DNA from 3 places in the Ruegeria sp. AM9 genome. Region 3 is predicted to be linked to each of the others. Evidence: riboswitches for the same ligand, from Rfam matches in the RefSeq annotation. Region 3 holds a riboswitch; each other region holds the start of a gene.
What was found. A riboswitch is a leader RNA that binds a small molecule or an ion and turns the genes downstream of it on or off. The one in region 3 is predicted to bind cobalamin.
Positions count from the first base shown of each region.

Region 1: it holds a riboswitch for cobalamin, as region 3 does, so the genes downstream of both, ACR0DO_RS06900 (DUF1636 family protein) here and ACR0DO_RS18325 (hypothetical protein) in region 3, are expected to answer to the same signal.
Region 2: it holds a riboswitch for cobalamin, as region 3 does, so the genes downstream of both, ACR0DO_RS08470 (DUF1636 family protein) here and ACR0DO_RS18325 (hypothetical protein) in region 3, are expected to answer to the same signal.

Region 1 covers NZ_JBQFWY010000002.1:407,271-414,146, forward strand. The annotation lists gene ACR0DO_RS06885 (thermonuclease family protein) at 1-456, opposite strand, end outside; gene ACR0DO_RS06890 (NAD(P)-dependent oxidoreductase) at 929-1,885, opposite strand; gene ACR0DO_RS06895 (LysR substrate-binding domain-containing protein) at 1,989-2,864, shown strand; cobalamin riboswitch at 2,937-3,145, shown strand; gene ACR0DO_RS06900 (DUF1636 family protein) at 3,240-3,620, shown strand; gene cobW (cobalamin biosynthesis protein CobW) at 3,617-4,672, shown strand; gene cobN (cobaltochelatase subunit CobN) at 4,676-6,876, shown strand, end outside.
Region 2 covers NZ_JBQFWY010000003.1:247,205-254,080, reverse strand. The annotation lists gene ACR0DO_RS08490 (hypothetical protein) at 1-36, opposite strand, end outside; gene ACR0DO_RS08485 (GMC oxidoreductase) at 36-488, opposite strand; gene ACR0DO_RS08480 (hypothetical protein) at 722-1,207, opposite strand; gene ACR0DO_RS08475 (DUF3299 domain-containing protein) at 1,375-2,139, opposite strand; cobalamin riboswitch at 2,285-2,482, shown strand; gene ACR0DO_RS08470 (DUF1636 family protein) at 2,585-2,941, shown strand; gene ACR0DO_RS08465 (ABC transporter ATP-binding protein) at 2,938-3,723, shown strand; gene ACR0DO_RS08460 (ABC transporter substrate-binding protein) at 3,742-4,689, shown strand; gene ACR0DO_RS08455 (FecCD family ABC transporter permease) at 4,691-5,704, shown strand; gene ACR0DO_RS08450 (UbiX family flavin prenyltransferase) at 5,679-6,287, opposite strand; gene ACR0DO_RS08445 (UbiD family decarboxylase) at 6,284-6,876, opposite strand, start outside.
Region 3 covers NZ_JBQFWY010000017.1:45,996-52,871, reverse strand. The annotation lists gene ACR0DO_RS18335 (DNA polymerase III subunit gamma/tau) at 1-1,666, opposite strand, end outside; gene ACR0DO_RS18330 (protein-tyrosine phosphatase family protein) at 1,693-2,196, shown strand; gene ACR0DO_RS18325 (hypothetical protein) at 2,198-2,605, opposite strand; gene ACR0DO_RS18320 (hypothetical protein) at 2,602-2,730, opposite strand; cobalamin riboswitch at 2,688-2,908, opposite strand; gene ACR0DO_RS18315 (alpha/beta hydrolase family protein) at 3,042-3,899, shown strand; RNA gene ffs (signal recognition particle sRNA small type) at 3,939-4,037, opposite strand; gene ACR0DO_RS18305 (bifunctional 2',3'-cyclic-nucleotide 2'-phosphodiesterase/3'-nucleotidase) at 4,077-5,924, opposite strand; gene nudC (NAD(+) diphosphatase) at 6,133-6,876, shown strand, end outside.

The DNA.
Region 1 (6,876 bases), on a different contig from region 3:
CAGCTTGACCATTTCCGCAGACAGGTCGCGCCCGTCTTCAAGATAGCACTTTGCCACTGTACGACCGTGGGTATCCTCAGCAGTAACCACTGCCCTCACCTTTTGCCCTTTGCATAGGGATACTAAAGCCCACTTGGCCTTCTTGCCGTACGGGTGGTTAATCTCGGGCGCATCTACGCCAAACAAGCGCACTTGGGTTTTCTTTATTTTTATGGTGTCGCCGTCCACAACATAGGCTGAGCCTTCCAAGACCTTTTCTATGGGTTCAGGTATTGCACTGTCAGCTTCAAAACGCGGTGGCTGCTGAACCCCTTGGGGGCGTGATGCGCCCAATCTCGGCTTCAAGTCCGAAGTTGGTTGATAGGTCGGCTTAGTGCTTCTGTCTGGCTTGCGTTTGCTATGCACAAGGAACAGCACAACTACCCCAGCAACGACAAGCAGTATCAATACTTCCACAGGATCGGACCTTGTAAATGGTTTGGCTCAAAACACATGCGGAGAAGTCCGCAGACGTACTGCACGTTATGGTTGATATTGGGATGCCGGAGAGGTTTAATCCAGTGAAAAGTGACAGCCTTTCACCACGACAAAACACCAAACACCGGCAATCTATAGGGGCTAGTCACACCCAATATGCATTCACCCGACTTGGAAAACGACAGTGCCCACAACACCGGGATAAACACCCCGTAGGACCGACCACTAAAGACTTCACTGATGAAGCGACCCCGCAGTTTGCCATACAGACTGAACGAACATAACCAATAGGTGTTGCCTAAGCATCAGTGTGACACTAGTGTGAGACACACAAGCCAACCTCACCCCCGATAATCCGGGTTATTCAATGGCTTAGAAAAATGGTAGCGGGTCCGGTACTCGCCTCCACTCCTCTACGTTGGCAACTTGTTGAGATGCGCCGCTTGGTGCGTCATTCCGCCCGTCGGCCCTGCGGGATCACTTCGTAACCCGGTTCTTCCGGCTCGTCGTCCAGCATCTCGGGCGGGAAACCGGGGGCCGTGATGTTCAGGCCGGTAGCTTCCTCTAACCGCTTGATAATGTTTGGTGACAGTTCGCGTTCGCCAAAACGGGCGATGCCGTCATCGATGATTTCGATCATCACAGGGTTGATCTCAAGCGGCACTCCGGCACGGTCGGCGACATCCTGGAACAACCCGATATCCTTCTTCACAAGGTCCATCGTGAAAGAGATATCGCGCGAGCCGTTCAGGATGACTTGGCTTTCGGTTTCATGCACAAACGAGGTACCGGATGAAATCTTGATCGCCTCGTAGGTCGTGTTGAGGTTCATCCCAGCGGCCTTGGCGGTCACAAGTGCCTCGGCGCAGGTGATCAGGTTGGCGGTGGCCAGATAATTCGTCAGCACCTTCAGGACCGAGGCCGTGCCCAGGTCTCCGGTATGCAGAACGCGGCGGCCCATCGTGGTCAGAAACGGCAAAATCCGCTCGAAGGTTGCGCGGTCGCAACCTGCAAAGATCGAGATATTGCCGGTCGCGGCCCGGTGACACCCGCCGGACACGGGGCAATCGACGGCGGCGCCTCCGCGCTCGATCACCATCGCACCCAGACGCTTGACCTCGGCCTCGTCGGTGGTCGACATCTCCATCCAGATTTTGCCCGGACCGACCTCGGGCAGCATCTGCTGCATGACGGCATCCGAGGCGGCAGGGGACGGCAGGCAGGTGATAACCGCATCGCAATCCCGCATGATCTGTGTCGGGCTTTCGGCCGCTTTGGCGCCTTGGGCCACGAATTCGGCCACCAGATCGGGATTGAGGTCATGGACCGTCAGATCAATTCCGTTCCGCAACAGCGAGCCTGACAGTTTGCCGCCGACATTTCCCAAACCGATAAATCCGACTTTCATTTCACCCTCCCGAAGGTCGCTGTTCGCGCCAAGTATCCCTGTTGCTTGCCTGTAGTGAAAATGAATAATAACACGCATTATGGGCAAAATTTTTTGGTGATAGATGGACCGCCTTCCAAACCCCGCATGGCTACGCAGCTTCGAATCCGCCGCGCGCCATCTGAATTTCACCACAACCGCGCAAGAGCTTGGCCTGACGCAGACGGCGGTTTCGCTGCATATTCGATCCCTCGAGGCCGAGTTGGGGCAAAAGCTGTTCACCCGGAATGCGCGGCGGCTGGAACTGACCGAGCTGGGGCAATCCTATTCGCTGACGGTGCGGCGGGCGTTGTCAGATATCGCGCTGTCCACCAACAGCCTGTTTGGCCCGGCCTCACGGCAGACCCTGACCGTCCGCGCTGCCATATCGACCGCCACCTACTGGATAGCCGCCGAACTGCCGGACTTCTCCACCCGGCATCCGGATATTCCGGTCCGTCTGGTCTCGCACATCTGGAACGACAGCGGGACGCCCGGCGATGTGGATGTGGAAATCCGGCTGGGGTATGGCGACTGGCCGGGGGTGCGGTCCGAGAAGATTACCGATGAAAAGCTGGTTCCGGTCTGTCGGGCCGGGCACGGTTCGCCGAAACTGAATAACGGGCCGCTGATTCAAATACTTGGGTACGAGGACAACTGGGCGCAGTATTTTCAAGCCATCGGCACTGCGCCACCCGGCCAACCATCTCGATATTCGGTGGATACGACGGTGGCGGCGCTGCAACTTGTGATGGCCGGTGCGGGATATGCAACGATCCTGGAACGGTTCGCCAGAAACGCGATCCGCCAGGGTGCGCCGATTGCGATTGCGGGTCCGGCGATTCCCTTTGCCCAGTCGCATTACATGGTTAGTGCTCAGCAAGCTGTGCCATCCACAGCAGCGGCAGGTCTGTTTTGCGCGTGGTTGCGGGACCGGCTGGCGGCGGATGCCGCGGATTGACACAAGCTGGTCGCTTTTTCGTCCCGAGGGTTTTCCGCCTGGGTCTGGCGCTTGACAAGGCCCCTGCCCGTGCCGCATGTCGCTTGGGTTGGTGTCCATCCCCGGATGGATGAAAAGGGAATGCGTCAGCGGTCATCCGTCAAACGCAGCCGCCCCCGCGACCGTGACCGGAGAGGGTGCCCACAGCCACTGGCCCAAAAGGCCGGGAAGGCGGGACATCCGACAGAGGCCCACCTCTGACATCCGCAAGCCGGGAGACCTGCCAGCACCCGAAGATGAAACCGGGCGGGGTGTTCCGGTGTCGGGTCCATGTCGCAACACGTGGCCCGCATGAAACCCCGTCCCCCGCAATGAGGATTTGGGGGGATGAGAGACATGACCGTGACCGCACCCGTCGAGCTGCTGGTCTGTACCACGTGCCGCCGCGGCCTGCCTGTCGAGGATGACGCGCAGCGACCCGGCACCTTGCTTCACAAAGCGCTGGAACAGGCGGAACTGCCCGAGGGCATCACTCTGAAAGCCGTGGAATGCCTGTCGAACTGTGATGAGGGCTGCTCCATCGTGCTGCGCGGCGGGCCGGATCGCTGGACCTTTGTCTACGAGCACCTCAACGAAAACGACCATGTCGAGACCATCGTCGAAGGTGCCACCAAGTACCTCGCGACCGAAGACGGCCTGGTCAAATGGCGCGAACGCCCAGAACATTTCCGCAAAAACTGTGCGGCCCGCATTCCCCCGATTGGAGCCCTGAAATGAGCAACCTCGAGAAACTCCCCGTCACTGTGATCACCGGCTTTCTGGGCTCGGGCAAGACCACTCTGGTCAAGCACCTGATGCAGAACCCGCAAGGCAAGCGTCTGGCCGTTGTGGTCAATGAATTTGGCGATGTCGGCGTCGATGGCGATATCCTGAAATCCTGCGCCATCCCGGACTGCCCGGCGGAAAACATCATGGAACTGGCCAATGGCTGCATCTGCTGCACCGTGGCCGACGACTTCATCCCCACCATCGAGGCGCTGATGGCCTTGGAGCCGCGCCCCGATCACATCCTGATCGAAACCTCCGGCCTCGCCCTACCCAAGCCGCTGCTCAAGGCGTTCGACTGGCCGGATATCCGGTCCAAGATCACCGTGGATGGCGTAATCGCTCTGGCCGATGCCGAGGCCGTTGCCGCCGGTCGTTTCGCCCCGAATGTCGAGGCCGTGGACGCCCAGCGCCTGGCCGATGACTCGATCGACCACGAAACGCCCCTGTCCGAGGTGTTCGAGGACCAGATCTCCTGCGCCGACATCATCCTGCTGACCAAACCCGATCTGGCCGGTCCCGAGGGTGTGGCCAAGGCCAAAGAGATCATCGCAGCCGAAGCTCCGCGCCCGCTGCCGGTGGTCGAAGTGGCCGAAGGTGCCGTGGACGTGCGCGTCGTTCTGGGTCTGGAAGCCGCAGCCGAAGATGACATGGACGCCCGTCCCTCGCATCACGACGGCCACCACGATCACGAGCATGATGATTTCGAAAGCATCATCGTCGAACTGCCGGAACAGACCGACCCCGTCGATCTGGTCGCGAAAATCGAACGCCTGGCCAATGAGCTGAACATCTTGCGCGTCAAAGGCTATGCCGCTGTTGAAGGCAAACCGATGCGTCTGCTGGTGCAGGCCGTCGGCGCCCGTGTCCGTCACCAATACGACCGTCCGTGGGAATCGGGTGAAGAGCGCCGCTCGCGTCTGGTGGTCATCGCCGAGCATGACGACATCAAAGAAGCCGCGATCCGCGACATCCTTGTTGGTGTGACCGAGGCCGCCGAGTAAGCCATGCACGTCGTCTTCCGCGAAAGCCACGGGTTAGAAGAAACCGAGACCCCAACCGATCTGGGCCAGAGCCCGGCGGATCTGGTGGTGCTGTCTTTTTCCGACAGCGACCTTGGCGCTTTCGCGGCAGGCTGGCATCGCGGTGGCGGTGCCGAGGGGCGGATGCCGACGATGCGGCTGGCCAACCTGACGGCGCTGAAACATCCTCTGTCCGTCGACACCTATGTCGAACAGACGCTGGAGGGCGCCAAAGGCATTCTGATCCGCCTGATTGGCGGCGTGCCTTACTGGTCTTACGGGTTGCAGCAGGTTTTGGCACTGGCGCAGGCTAAGGGTATTGCGCTGGCCGTCCTGCCTGCGGATGGGCGCGAGGACACGCGGCTGGATGACTATTCCACCCTGCCCGTCTCGACCCTGCGCCGGTTGGCGCATCTCTGCGACACTGGTGGGGAGGTCGCCGCACAAGCCGCGCTGGCGCAGATGGCACTGGCGGCAGGCCTTTATGCAGGTCCGGTAATGGGCGCCAAGACCCTGCCTGACTGCGGTGCATGGTGCCCGGATCGTGGCGTGATCCCCGTGGACACGGCTTTCACGGGCGACGCGAAACGCATCGTCGTCACTTTCTACCGCGCCTATCTGACCTCGGCCGATACCGCCCCCGTCGCGGCCCTGATCCGCAGCTTGCGGGATCGTGGGATTGAGGCTGTCGGCATGTTCGCCCCCTCTCTCAAAGCGCCCGCAGCCGCCGAATGGCTGCGCGAACAAGTCGTGGAGCTTGCTCCATCGGCGATCATCAACGCCACCTCATTCTCGGGCAAAGGCGCGTCGGGCACATCCCCTCTGGACGCGGCCAATGTGCCGGTGTTCCAGGTCGCCCTCGCGACCTCACGCCGCAAAGCCTGGGCCGAGGCAGAACGCGGCCTCTCGCCCGCCGACCTCGCCATGCATGTGGTTCTACCCGAAGTGGATGGGCGCATTTCTGCGGGCATTGCGTCCTTCAAGGAACCGGGCAAGCGCGACCCGCATCTGGAATATTCCCGCTTCGCCCACCGGGCCGAGCCCGAACGGATCGAAGCAATCATCGACCGGGTCACCGGCTGGCTGAACCTGCACGACACACCCAAAGCAGATCAGATCCCGGCGCTGATTTTGTCCACCTACCCCGGCAAAGACTGGCAGATGGCCCATGCGGTGGGTCTGGATGCGCTGGCCTCGGCTGAGGCGATGCTGTCCGATCTACAGGCCGAGGGTTATGACACCGCGCCCGCCGAACCGATTTCCGAAGCGCTGCTGGACGCACGGATTTCATGGCCGCTGAAGGACTACCGGACGGCGCTCGCGGCTTTGCCCGAACAGTTGCGCGATGATCTGCAAACCGTCTGGGGCACCCCCGAGGATGACCCAACCTTCTCGGACGGCGCGTTCCATTTTACCGCCCTGCGCCGTGGCAAGGCCCTAATCGCCCTGCAGCCCGAGCGCGGAACGCCCGAGCTGCGCGATGACGACTATCACGACCTGTCGCGCACCCCGCGCCACAGCTATGTCGCGTTCTATCTGTGGCTGCGCCAAGGCCTCGGCGCGGACGCCCTGATCCATATCGGCGCGCATGGCACGCTGGAATGGCTGCCGGGCAAGTCGGTCGCCCTGTCCGCCGATTGCTGGCCCGAGGCGTTGATCCGCAACCTGCCGGTGATCTACCCCTTCATTGTCAACGATCCCGGCGAGGCCGCGCAAGCCAAGCGCCGCATCGGGGCCGTGACGCTGGGGCACATCCCCCCTGCGCTGAAAGAAAGCGGCACGCCGGACCGCATGGTGCGGCTGGAATCGCTACTGGATGAATTCTCGAATGCCGACGGGCTTGACCCCAAGCGCCGCGACCGCCTGCAGGAAGACATCCGCGACGAGGCGCAGGCGATCGGGCTGGAAAGCGATCTGGGTCTGGATCAGGCCACCTGCACCGCCGAGGCGATCACCCGCATCGACCGCTTTGTCTGCGACATCAAGGAAAGCCAGTTTGGCGACGGCCTGCACATCTTTGGCCGGGTGCCGGACGTGACCGGCAATTTCGACCCCGCGCCCTCGGCCCATGCCGAACGCCGCGCCCTGATCGATGCGCTGGCCGGTAAACGGATCGAGGCAGGGCCGTCCGGCTCCCCCTATCGCGGACGCTCAGACGTGCTGCCAACGGGGCGGAACCTCTATAC
Region 2 (6,876 bases), on a different contig from region 3:
ATACCCCCCCAGCAATGCGTTTCGTCTGGATATCATCATCGGACCACCTCGACCGCGCGCAGCGACATTGCCGACAGGGTTAGGGTCGGATTGGCGGGCGAGCAGGCCGGGAACGCCCCCGCCCCCAAGGCAAAGACATTCGGAACCTCGTGCAGGCGCAGATACTCATCCACTACCCCTTCGGCCGGGTCGGTACTGATCCGGTGCGTGCCCTGAATATGGGCCTGACTTGGAAGGAAACCGCCAGCGGTCACGCCGTCCAGCACATCCGGAATGATACCCGGCAACCCGTCCAGCGCGCGCTGCAATCCCCGATAGGCATAGGGGTGGTGCTTGGTCCATTCGATCACCGGTGCGTCACCCTCCAACAGCACCCGATTTTCGGCGACGGGCAGGTCCTCGGCTGCAAGGGTCAGGACCAGACGGTTGGTCCACTTGCCCGGCTCTTCGCGGATATTGGGGGGCGAATTCGAGCTTTCGATCAGCACCGCCGCCGCCTCGGACCGGTCTATGTCGTGATAGAAATGATAGCCATGGCTGGTTTCAGACGTGCCGCCGAAATAGTTCTTTAACGTGGCCGTATCGACAAGGACGGATTGCGAGGGTTCTTCGTGCAGGAAACGCCCCAGCGCCGGTGAGGTGACACCCGACCGCAGCAGGATTGCCGCGTGCCGCCATTTGCGCGCGTGGAAGGCAGCGGAACCCAGGACTTGCTGTGGTTCTACAACGCAACATCCGCACGGGACTTGGCGTACTCGGGGTAGGGAAACGGCGTTTTGCGGGGCAGGATATGAGCTGACCCGCCGCCTGCGATCTCCATCAACGTTTCCGCCCGCTCGTAATAGGGCGCCAGATCGTCATACCCGAACGGCCAGTTCATTCCGACGCCAAACCGGGACTGCAGCCGGAAGTCACCGGGATGAAATCGCGGAGTATCGCCCCACCAGAAATTCGAGTTTCCGCCAAAAACAACGAAGCTGAGCCAGTCTTTCCGAAAACCGGACGAGTTGCGCTGAGTAATCTCCTCTCCGGTGCGCCAGCCATCGCGAAGCTGCGCCTCATGCGGGCGGAACCCGCCTTTTTCAATGATGAGAATGTCCAGATCCTGCGGCAGGGCATGCGCAAAAAACATAGATGCAAAGCTGCTGCCAACAAGCACCACATCCCATTCCCGGGACGCGACCTCTGTTAGGTCAATGCGGTTCATCTATTCACCCGGGCCTCTGAAGAGGCTCAAACCAACGTCACTGATACACTTAAATAGGATGATATAGGGTACCCCGAGACCGGGGTTTGTCAAATCACCAAAGATGATCGGTTTCTTCCGGAACCAATCTACAAGCCATTCCGCAGTGTCCCGATCCGGCGGCCGCGTCACTCAGAGGCCTTCGCCCCGCCGGTCTTGCGGTTGCCCGCCGCGCGGATGCGATCGGCAATGCTTTGCGTCCACTCCAGCCGCTCGCCCTGTGTTTCCAGGGTTTCGACACTGTCGGCGTCCAGCCGGAACGTCGCCCGCATGGGCAAAAACCCGTCGACCACCATCATGTTCTGCTCTGACGGATCGATGGTCAGCCTTCCGGTCAGCCGCACGGGTTCATGGACATAGCTGGGCGCCCAGTCACCGTTCAGCCGCACCCGGATCATCTGATTGGGCGGAGGTGGCGGCATATGGCTGCACATCCCGCGCTGGGGCACCAGATAAGCGATGGCGTTCCCGTCCGCATCGGGCGGCGCGGGAATGGCAAACCCCGCCAGCGTCACCGTCTGACCGTCAAATTCAGGGTTGCCCGCAGCGCCGGCGCGATCCCGGTTCCGGGCCACGGCATGCCGTTGCTCCAGCAGCCAGTCGATATCAATGCCATCGGCGGCCAGGGCGTCCTCGGTTTCGAACAGAAGCTCCTGCCAATTCAGCCGCTCTTCGGGGCTGCCCGCATCCTGATGCAGCCTGCTGCGCAGGCGTACGGCAAAAAGCACATCGTCGAACTGTTCCGGGCTCAGGTCGCGATACGGATCGTCGAAGACCTGAACGGACGGATCCGGCAAGTCAGACCAGTCCAGTGCAGCCCCCGGAGCCGCCAGCACGGACGGACCGCACAGGGTCAACGTCAGAATCGTCGCAAGGGGAAACCAATATCGCATGACCGGACTCTATCGCCCTGCCGGGATCATTCCAGTAGGTTTTTTGCAGATGCCGCTCTTTGCAGAACCCCCTGCAATTGCAGGGCTGCACCGGCAAACAAACGTAGAGGATATAACTTTATGATTGACGCACCGGGTCATCTCGGGCAGTCAATCTGGTGATGGTTCCCCCAAAAGGGATGAAAAGGGAATACGGTGCGGCCCTGTCAATTGGCCAACTCCGTGACTGCCCCCGCAACTGTAAGCGGTGAGCGACGCCATACACCCACTGGTCCTTGGGCCGGGAAGGATGGCCAAGCATCGACCCGCAAGTCAGGAGACCTGCCATCATATGTTCAACCAACCCGGGGCGGGGCGTCCTGGAAGGAGGCTATGATGACACGACTGACACGTGTTCCCATGATTGGCACCTTCTCTGCGCGTTTGAAAACGAGCGGAGCGGGCAATGCCGGAAACACCTGATCACTTCATTCTGATCTGCGAGACCTGCAAAGGGCCTGAGAATGCGGATGCCTTGCGCAACGCGCTGACGGGCAGTCTGCCCGCGGGGTTTGCGGTTCGGACCGTCACGTGCATGGCGGGCTGCGAACGACCGACTACCGTTGGATTTCAGGCCGTTGGCAAAGCCCAGTACCTGTTCGGCGATATCCGGACGCAACGTGACATCACTGCAGTGGCCGAGTTTGCGCGGCAGTACCGCCACAGTGCAGATGGCTGGACCAACGCCTCTGACCGACCGCGGCCGCTGTTTACCAAAACCCTGTCCCGGATGCCCCGGCTGAACGTAGAGGAACACTCATGACAGACCCCGCGTTTCTGGTCGCGCGTGACCTGGAATACTATGCGCTGAACGGCGATGTTCTGCTGCAGGGTGCATCGTTTGAACTGGACAAGGGCGCAATCCTGGCCATTGCCGGGCCGAACGGGGCCGGGAAAACGACACTTCTGAACCTTCTTAGTGGCGCCGCCGAGATGGTTCTGGGCGATGTTCTGGTCAACGGGCGCAGCCTGAAACAAATGCCTGCATCAGAGCGCGCGCGCATGATCGCCGTGGTCAGCCAGCAGGAGTTTCCGGACGGTCGGTTGCTGCTGCGCGATTACGTTGCGCTGGGTCAGATTCCGATCCGCTCCGACCGGTCCGCCGAAGCCCATGCGGCCGAGCTTGACCGAATACTGGACCTGACCGGGCTGAGCGCTCTGGCGGATAAACGGATGGCGCTGCTGTCCGGCGGCGAACGCCAGCGGGCACATATTGCGCGCGCCCTGGCGCAGAGCCCGTCGCTTCTGTTTCTGGACGAGCCCACCAACCATCTGGACCCGGACGCCAAGGGCCGGATGCTGTCACTGGTGGCCGAGCTGGGCATTACGGTGGTGATGATCGTGCACGATCTGGTCATGATCCCCGAGTTTGCCACCCATGTGGCGCTGATGAAATCCACCCGCCTGACCAGCTTTGGCCCCGTGGCCGAGGTTCTGACGCCCGCGCATGTGCGCGACACGTTTGGCGTCGACTACCTGTGTTTCCAGCACGAAGGCCGGGTGATCCCGGCGCTGGATATCCGAAGAACCCCCGTTTCAAACTAAAGCAAGGAAACACCCCCTATGAAACACATCTGGTCTGCGGCCCTGATCACCGCCATGGCAGGCGGCGCATCTGCAGGTGAAGTAACCGTTGATAACTGCGGCGAACCATTGGTTTTTGAAACTCAGCCCCAGCGGCTGGTCGTGCACGACATGAACATGACCGACATGGCCTTTGCGCTGGGTCTGCAGGACAAGATCGTCGGTCTGACCGGCATCACCGGCTGGTACAAGACCAGCCCCGAGTTTGACACGCTGCGCGGTGACATCCCCGAGCTGGCGCCAAAATACCCGACCGTTGAAAACCTGGTTGCGGTTGAACCCGACCTGTTCTTTGCCGGGTGGTATTACGGCATGAAACCCGGCGGCGACGTCACCCCCGACACGCTGGAACCTTTTGGCATCAAGACCATGATCCTGTCTGAGAGCTGCGTGCATCTGGACAAGGATCGCCCCGAGGCCAGCATGGACCTGCTGTTCGACGACGTGCTGCGCCTGGGCAAGGTCATGCATGTCGAAGGCAAGGCCGAAGAACTGGTCGGCGGCTGGAAAGAAGAGCTGGCAGCGATCGAAGCGCAGACTGCCGATCTGCCGAAACCCCGTGTCTTCCTGCTGGATGGCCCAGCGGATGCGCCCTTCACTGCGGGCAAATTCGCCATCCCCGATGCGATGATCGCTGCTGCGGGCGGCGAGAACGTCACCCATGACATGGATACCAGCTGGGGCCGCACCTCGTGGGAGGCCGTGGCCGCCGCAAACCCGGAATTCCTTGTGTTGCTGGATTACCAGACCGGAAATGGCGCAGAAGATACGTTCAAGTTCCTGCAGGACCATCCGGTGATGTCGCAGATCGACGCGGTCAAGAACGAACGCTGGATCGGCCTGCGCTACGAGGAACTGACCCCCGGACCGGCAAATATCGAGGCGATCTCGAAAATGGCCCAAGCCATGCATCCGGGCCTCAACTGATATGGGCCGATTGGGCCTTGAGCTAATCTTGGGGGCGGTCATTCTGGCCGCCCTCTTGCTGATTTCGACCGTCTACGGCACCACGCCCATCCCCGCGCGGGATGCGTTTGACGCCGTCTTGCTGGGCACCGGCCTGACGGACGGAGACATGTCCCCCCTGCACCGGATCGTCTTCGATCTGCGCCTGCCCCGCGCCCTGTTCGCGGCCGTCATTGGCGCCGGGCTGGGTATTGTTGGCGTGGTTCTGCAAACCACGACGCGCAACGATCTGGCTGACCCTTTTCTTTTCGGTCTGTCCTCGGGCGCCGCCGCCGGAGCCGTGTTCGTCATCACCGTGACCGGCGATATTCTGGGGTTCTGGACCCTGCCGCTGGCGGCGTTTTGCGGTGGCCTCGTGGCGTCAGGCATCGTGCTGGCGCTGGTGCACGGGCTGCGAACGAGTGCGCCGGAAAAACTGATCCTGGCCGGTTTGGCAGTGTCTTTCCTGTTCTCGGCCATCACCAATTATCTGATCTTTGCGGGCGACAGCCGTGCGGCGCATTCGGTGATCTTCTGGATGCTGGGCGGTCTGGGTCTGGCGCGGTGGGAGACCTTCCCGCTGGTCTGCGCCGGGTTGCTGCTGATCCTGTCCTATTCGCTCTATCGCAGCCGCTGGCTGGACGCGCTGCTGACCGGAGACCTGACCGCCGCAACACTGGGCGTGCCCGTTCAGGGGCTGCGATTCAGCATGTTCTTTGCCGCCGCCCTTGCCACCGCTGTTTTTGTCTCGGTCGCCGGGGTAATCGGCTTTGTTGGCCTGATGGTGCCGCATATCGCGCGCGGCATCGCCGGGCCGCTGCACAACCGGCTTCTGCCCACGGCCGCAATTGTCGGCGCGGCTTTGCTGACGGGGTCGGACATCCTCAGCCGGCTTCTTCTGGCGCCGCAGGAATTGCCGGTGGGGATCGTGACAACCTCGATCGGTTCGGTGTTCGTGTTTCTGCTGCTGTTCAGAACCGCACGGGCGCGGCACTAGAGCCGGGCATTAATTCTGCCTCGGCCCATTGTCTCGCCACCGGAGCAGAAACCGCCAACAGATCGATCGCGCGACCTGCAATCTGAGTGACGATATCCGACACGCATTGCGGTTTCAGATAGAAGGCCGGGACCGGCGGCAGAACAATCGCACCCATCTCGGTAACCGTCGTCATGTTTCGAAGATGCACCAATGTCAGCGGCGCCTCGCGGGTCAGCAGGACCAGGCGCCTGCGTTCCTTGAGTTGCACGCTGGCGGCGCGGGTCAGCAGGTTGTCATCCAGGCCATGCGCGATGGCCGCCAGGGATCGCATGGAACAGGGGGCAACGATCATCCCGGATACCGGGACTGACCCTGAGGCGATACTGGCACCAATGTTGCTGATGGAATGATGGCGGGTGGCCAATCCCCTGAGGGTGTCAAACGCATCCTCCCCGCATTCTTCAAGCAGCGTGCGCTGTGCTGCGTCGCTGGTGACAAGGTCGATCTCAACGCCCAGATCCGACAACTGCCGCGCCACCGACAGCCCGAGCGCTGCACCCGACGCCCCGGCTACGCCCAAAATCACGCGGTGTTGGCTCATGACGTCCCTCCGGCCATCAGGCGCGAAACAAGATTGGCGGCGAAATCCGCGTCCTTGTCCGCCGTTTTCATCACGGTTCCCCATTCCCGGCTGGTTTCGCTTTCGATCTTGGTCGTGGCGTCGATGCCCATTTTTCCGGACAGTCCCGGCTGCGGAGACGCAAAGTCCAGATAGTCCATCGGCGTGTTTTCCAGCGTCATCACATCCCGACCCGGGTCCATGCGCGTGGCAAGCGCCCAGGCGATGTCATCCCAGTTCGTGGGGTCGATATCGTCATCCACCACCACAATCATCTTGGTATAGCTGAATTGCGGCAGCATCCCCCACAGCGCCATCATCACCCGGCGCGCCTGACCGGGATAGCGTTTGTCGATGCTGACAACGGCCATGCGGTAAGAACAGGCGGCAGGTGGCAGCCACAGATCGCGGACCTCGGGTATCTGAGCGCGAATGGTGGGCAGCGCGAGGCGGTTGAAAACCTCGCCAATGATCGCGGGCTCATCCGGCGGGCGTCCGGTATAAGTGGACAGGTACAGCGGGTCCTGCCGATGGGTCACGGCCGTGACCTGCATGACCGGAAATGGCTCGG
Region 3 (6,876 bases):
CCCGCACTTCGGCGATGGTTGCGGCATCTCCGTCGGCGACGATTGACACCGCCCAGCGGTTTCCGGTCCATCGTTGCAGCGCCGTGCCGAGCCTTTGGGACAGATCCGTCGGTGCGTTGTCCGTTGGTGTGAACTCGATCCGACCGGGCGAATAGGACACGAGGCGCACGCCATTCTCAACCTCGACCAGCAGTTTCACGTCGCGGTTCGTTCGGATCAGTTCGACGACATGGTCAAAGCTGGGATACCGCGCAAGGGCTGCCTGGGTTTCTTGAGCCAGCGCGGCTGTGGGTGTTCCGGCCGGACCGCGCGCGGTTGAGGTATACGTAGCATGAGCAGGCGCAGGGGACGGCACGGCCATGCCGCCGCCGGGGCCTCCGTTTGGTGGCGGCGGCGGTGCGTCCTGCAACCGTTTGATCAGTTCCTCTGGGCTGGGCAGGTCGGCCACATGGGTCAGACGGATCACTGCCATTTCGGCGGCCATCATGGCGTTTGGCGCGGCCGAGACCTCTTCCAGCGCTTTCAGCAGCATCTGCCACATCCGGGTCAGAACCCGCATCGGCAGGGCCTCGGCCATCTGCACGCCGCGGGCGCGTTCGTCTGGCGAAACGGTCGGGTCTTCGGCGGCATCCGGGGTGATCTTTACGACCGAGACCCAATGGGTGATCTCGGCGAGGTCGCGCAGCACGGCCAGCGGGTCGGCGCCCTCGGCATATTGCGCGCTCAGTTCGGTCAGGGCGCCCGCCGCGTCGCCGCGCAGGATCATGTCCATCAGGTCCAGCACCCGGCCGCGATCGGCCAGACCCAGCATCGCGCGCACCTGATCGGCACTGGTTTCTCCGGCCCCGTGCGAGATCGCCTGATCCAGCAGAGAGGTCGCATCCCGTGCCGACCCTTCGGCGGCGCGGGTGATCAGCGCAAGCGCGTCGTCGGCGATCTGGGCATTTTCGGCCGCTGCGATCTTGCTGAGCAGGCCGATCATATCCTCGGGCTCAATCCGGCGCAGGTCAAAGCGCTGACAGCGTGACAGCACCGTCACCGGTACTTTGCGAATCTCGGTTGTGGCAAAGATGAACTTCACATGCTCGGGCGGTTCCTCAAGCGTCTTGAGCAGCGCGTTGAAGGCGCTGGTCGAGAGCATGTGAACCTCGTCGATGATGTAGATCTTGTAGCGCGCACTAGCCGCGCGATAGCGGACGCTGTCGATGATCTCGCGAATATCGTTGACACCGGTGCGGCTGGCGGCGTCCATCTCCATCACGTCGACGTGGCGGCCCTCCATGATGGCCACGCAATGCTCGCACTGGCCGCAGGGTTCCGTGGTCGGCTTGCCTTCGCCATCGGGGCCGATGCAGTTCATGCCCTTGGCGATGATCCGCGCCGTGGTGGTTTTGCCGGTGCCGCGAATGCCGGTCATGATGAAGGCCTGCGCGATCCGGTCGGCCTCGAACGCGTTTTTCAGCGTGCGCACCATGGCGTCCTGACCCACAAGGTCGGCAAAGGTTTCCGGGCGGTATTTGCGGGCAAGAACCTGATAGGCGGGGCTGGGCGTGTCGGTCATGTCTGCTCTGTCGGATTCGGGTTCCGATGCAGCGTAGAGACCCCCGCCGCCCGCGTCCACATCCCGCTTGGCGAATTTCCGTTTGCGTCGCAGTTTATGTACCATAGACGCATAGGCAGGAGGGTTATCACTTGAGACTGTTCGCAATTCACGCCGTGCAGGTGGGCAACGGCACGGTTGCTCTGTCGCCATTGCCAGGGCGAGCGGGCAACTATCGGCAGGATTTTCACATCATCCGCGACTGGCAGCCCGATCTGGTGATTTCCATGACTACCGAGGGTGAAATGCTGCAGGAGGGGGCCGCCGGATTCGGCGACGACCTGCGCGCCGCGGCAATCGGCTGGGCGCATCTGCCGGTCACGGATTTTGGTGCGCCGCCGCCTGAGGTGCAGGCCGCATGGCCTGAGGTCAGCGCGGCGGCGGCACAGGTTCTGGCCCGCGGAGGGCGCGTGTTGGCACATTGCCGGGGTGGCTGCGGGCGGTCCGGGATGATCGTCCTGCGCCTTATGGTCGAACACGGCGAACGCCCCGAGGCAGCGCTGAAACGCCTGCGCGCCGTACGGCCCTGCGCCGTTGAGACTGACGGCCAGTTGGACTGGGCCGCACAGGCGGCCAGCACCCGGCCTTACCACTAGTTCAGAGCGCCGCGTGCCGTTCCGGCCGCACGACCGGGCTTTGCGCAATGACCGAGGCCTCGAGCATCGCGCAGGGCGGTGTCGGCAACAGCTTGGCCGGGCGTGTGGTGAATTCAAGGCAGAACATCATATCTGCATAGTCGTCCAGCGTTTCGATCGCGGTGTCGGCATCGGTCCCGCAAAACACGCGAATCTGTTCCGCCTGTGCACGAAACCGTGCGAAACAGCCCTGAGCGCAATGGGCCAGTTCGCTGCTGCCCTCAACTTCGAAATCCGGGGTGGTCGCCGGTGCAGCGGCCTCCATCGCCTGCACGACGGCGCGGGCCATCTGTGCCAGGGCCGGGCAGGTCTTGCCGGTTTTCTGGCACACGGTTGCGGTGAATTGATGTGTCTTCGTCTTCCAGATCATGATGCGCCCTCCGCGCGCAGGACGGGGGCGTAGATCAGGTGTGACAGCGTGCTGACGACCTGCCCGGACACCCCGCCCGAGTTTCGGTTTTGCTTCGATGGCAGGTCTCCTGACTTGCGGGTCATCGCTTTGCCGACCTTCCCAGCCTTTCGGCCAGTGGTGTTTCGGCATTGCTCACCGCTTACAGTTGCGGGGGCAGTCGCGGCCTTGGTTCGTTCCGGCATCACCGGGCAGAACCGCACCGTGTTCCCTTTTCATCCCGCCCCGAGATCGGGGTCGAGAACCATCAAGCCATCGCTAACGGGTGCGGGCGACCCGAGTCAAGCGGGCAATTTGCGTGGCCAGGTGGACGTATGGTCATAGTTGACTTGCGGACGGAAACACGGCGGACTGGAGAAAGTGAACCAATCGGTTCAAAAATCCCGGAGGCCGCACCATGCTGGACGCAACACAGACTGTTTCGACCGAGGATTTCCAGTTTCCATCATGCGCGGGCACCTTATCCGCACGTCTGTATATGCCGGCATCGGCGCCTCGGGTGGCGGTGGTCATTCATGGCGCAACGGGCGTGCCGAGGGATTACTATCAGCACTTTGCCCGCTGGCTGGCCGAGGCGCAGGGGATGGCCTGTCTAACTTATGATTACAGTGATTTCGGCCATTCGCTGACCGGGCCGCTGAAGGCATCGCGGGTCAAGATGGCCGATTGGGCCCTGATCGACATGCCAGCTGCCCGGGCTGAAATGCGACGCAGGTTCCCTGACGCGCAGCAGTGGAGCATCGGGCATTCCGTCGGCGGGATGCTGGGGCCAATACAACCCGATATCGATCAGATCGACCGCATGATCTGTGTTTGCTCTGGCCCGGTGACGGTGTCGGACCATCCCTGGCCCTACCGGGCGCTGGCATTGCTGTTCTGGTACGGCCACGCGCCGCTGGCGGTGAAAGCTCTGGGCTATCTTCCGGGCAAGGCGCTGGGATTCGGGGCCGATCTGCCGGCAAGCGTCTATTGGCAGTGGCGGCGGTGGTGCACCGCGCCGCGCAACTACCTGCCCGAGATCGGGATCACTCTGCCCGAGGCGCGTTGGGCGCAGTCGGAGACGCCTGTGGATCTGTTCACCTTCGAGGATGACGATGTGGTGCCGCCGAACGCGGTGTGGCGGCTGGCCGATCTGTACGGGCCGCACGCGCGCCGCCATCTGTTGTCACCTGCTGAATTCGGCCTGTCCGAAGTGGGCCATATCGGAGCTTTCGCCCGCCGCAACGCTGCCCTCTGGCCCCGGCTGATCGCATGATACTGCCGGGTCCGGCGTTTTGCATTCTCTGTGAGGAAGAAGTGAGAGGTTGGACATCGACCCAAGCGGGGCTCGTTGTGGCTGCTTCCTTCCGGACCTGACCAGGTTGGCGAGGCGCTCGCCCGCGCCAACCTCTCATCGGTCGATATAGGCAACGGGCGTGGAAAAGACAACCCGTCAGAGCGTCAAACGGATCAGCAAAAAGCCTTCTTCGTCTTCTCCGAGTAACTGTGGGCTGTATTTCTCAAGCTCGGCAATGTGATCGTGGGCCTTTGGGCCGGTCCGGAGCAAGGTTGTCGCCCCGGATAATGGCGCAAACCGAAAGGCGCGGGGCGCGTGTTCCAGCGGGTCGCGCGGCAGGGCGCCCGAGAAATAATCTTGCAGGATGCGCTGGACGGGTTGAGCCGGCACCGGAATCGGTTCGGCCCGGTCGACAAAGGGGAAATGCCCCCCTCCATTGACGCGGTAATTGTTCAGCGCCACGACAAAGCGCTGGTCCGGGGTCACGGGGCGCCCTTCGAACTGGATGTCGTGAATCCGGCGATGCGCGGGGTCGGTCAGGCGACCGGCGGCGTCAAAGCGCGATGGGTGCGACAGGTCGATCTGACAGCTCAGCCCCTGCAGAACATCGAAATTATGCCCGGCGCGGCTGGGGTCGACCAGATCGGTTTCGCGGCCGGGTTCGATCTGATTGAACAAACCTGCCGACATTTCCAGCCAGTCGCCAATCTGCGCTCCGTTGACGACAACGGCCTGCAATTCGTTGGGAAAGACATACAGGTCGTTAATGTGGCGCAGGAAAACCTGCCCCGGTGGCACATCCGTGAAAAACCGCGGCCCGGCGCGTCCTCCGAATTTCGAAGGTGCCACTGCAGATAGAAGCGGCAGTTCCGCAAAGGGTGTCCCTTGCAGGTAGGGGCGCAGGGCCGCCGCCTGCGCCGCTGCGGCCAATGCAAGCCCTCTGTCCGGGGCGCAAAAGCTGAAATAACTGTGCAGATGCTGGTCGGTCCGGCCCACCGGCTGCGCCGTGTGACGGCGTGTTTCCGAATGACCCTTGGCGAAGAGGCGCAGCAAATCGGGATCTTCTTCAACGGGCTGGGCCTCGCTGTCAGGCACCGCCGGGTAGATCGGGCGCAATTCGGTGCTGTGGTCCTGAATCACCCACCCGCCGTCCTTGATCCTGTGCAGCTTCAGATCAATCACCCCCAGATTTGATCCGGCCGGACCCGGCATGACCACCGGTTTTCCGTGAACCCGCCCTTGGACTGCATCGACATGATCCAACCCCTCATGCGCGGGGCCGGGCAGCGTCAGGTGGGAATGCCCGGCGATCACGGCGTCGATGCCATTGATGGCGGCCATCGGGATGACAGCGTTTTCCATATCGGGTTCCGCTATGGGCGACCCCAGCCCGGTATGCGCCAGCGCAAGGATCAGATCGCAACCCTCTGCCTGCAAGTCCCGCACCTTGGAGCGGGCGCAGGTCAGGATGTCGTCCAGAGTGACCCGGTCCTTTAGCCGATGGGCCTCCCATTTTGCGGTTTGTGGGGGAAGTACCGAAAACAGGCCGATCTTCAGCGCAACCTGCTGGCCCTGGCACTGGGCCGTGCGCGTCAGGATGGCATGGCTTTGCCACAGAGGATCGGCGTCCTTCCGGTGCACGCTGCTGCATACCACCGGGCAGGGGGCATCAGCCAGAACGCGATCCAGAACCTCCAGCCCAAAGCTGAAATCATGATTGCCTAGCCCGATGGCGTCATAGGCCAGATCACCAAAGGCCCGCATCAGGATATGCGGCGCATTGGCCGGTTCCGCAGCCCAGTCCCCGATCGGAGTGCCCTGTAGCGAATCTCCGTTGTCGAACAACAGAACCAACGCGCCAGCCGCCATCGCCTCATACCGCGCGGCCCGGATCAGGCTGGCGGTCCGTGTGAGCCCGATCGTGGGTTCCGGGGCGTCCGAGTAATAGTCGAAGCCGCTCAGGTTCATATGCAGATCGGATGTCGCCAAAATCCGTATCTTCAATGCAGGGCTTGGCAGAGGAATGGAGCGTGACAAATTTCTACTTTTGGCAGTTATATGTTAAGCATTTTCCCCAAAAAGTATAATAGGTGCAACATATAACGCGTGACTGCGATCATTTGACGGCCTTCGGTTTCCGGGTGTTTGGAATTGCCATTGCAACGCTGCTGCAGCCGTGGCAGCCCTGTGCCAAAGACCCAAAGGAACACTCATGAAACACGCGGAACTTGTGACGTTTGGCGGCTCGGGCCTGGAGCGTGCGGCCCATATCCGGGGGGATGCGGAACAGCTGGCACAGATGCGCGCCCATCCGCAAGCGTCCTGCATGCTGCTTTGGCGTGGCAAACCGCTGGTTCAGGGCGAGGCGCTGGATCGGCTGGGCCTGATCCCGATGACCCATGATCTGGTCGCAAACGGGCCGGGCGGCAGCGTTGAGGAACCGGTGTTTCTGGGCGTCTCGGACGGATCGCCGGTTTTTGCACTCGATATCTCGAACTGGTCCCCCGAAGGTTTGGACATGTCGCAGTTGGGGGCGTTTGTCGATCGGACCGAGCAACAGCATCCGGACCTGCCGCAAGGCCATGTCTTTGCTGAACTGCGCCGGATCATGACCCGCCTGTCCACCCGCGATGCGGAATTGGCCGCGGCGGCCAAGGCAGTGATCGGTTGGCATGAAACCCATCGGTTTTGCGCCCGCTGCGGCGTCGCCAGCGAAATCACACAGGCCGGGTGGCAGCGCAGTTGCCCGTCCTGCGGCGGGCAGCATTTCCCGCGCACCGACCCTGTGGTCATCATGTTGATCACGCATGGGGATTCGGTGCTGATGGGGCGGTCTCCGGGCTGGCCCGAGGGGATGTATTCGCTGCTGGCCGGTTTTGTCGAACCCGGAGAAACGCTTGAGGCTGCGGTCCGGCGCGAGGTGATGGAAGAGGCCGGGGTACCGGTCGGTGCGGTC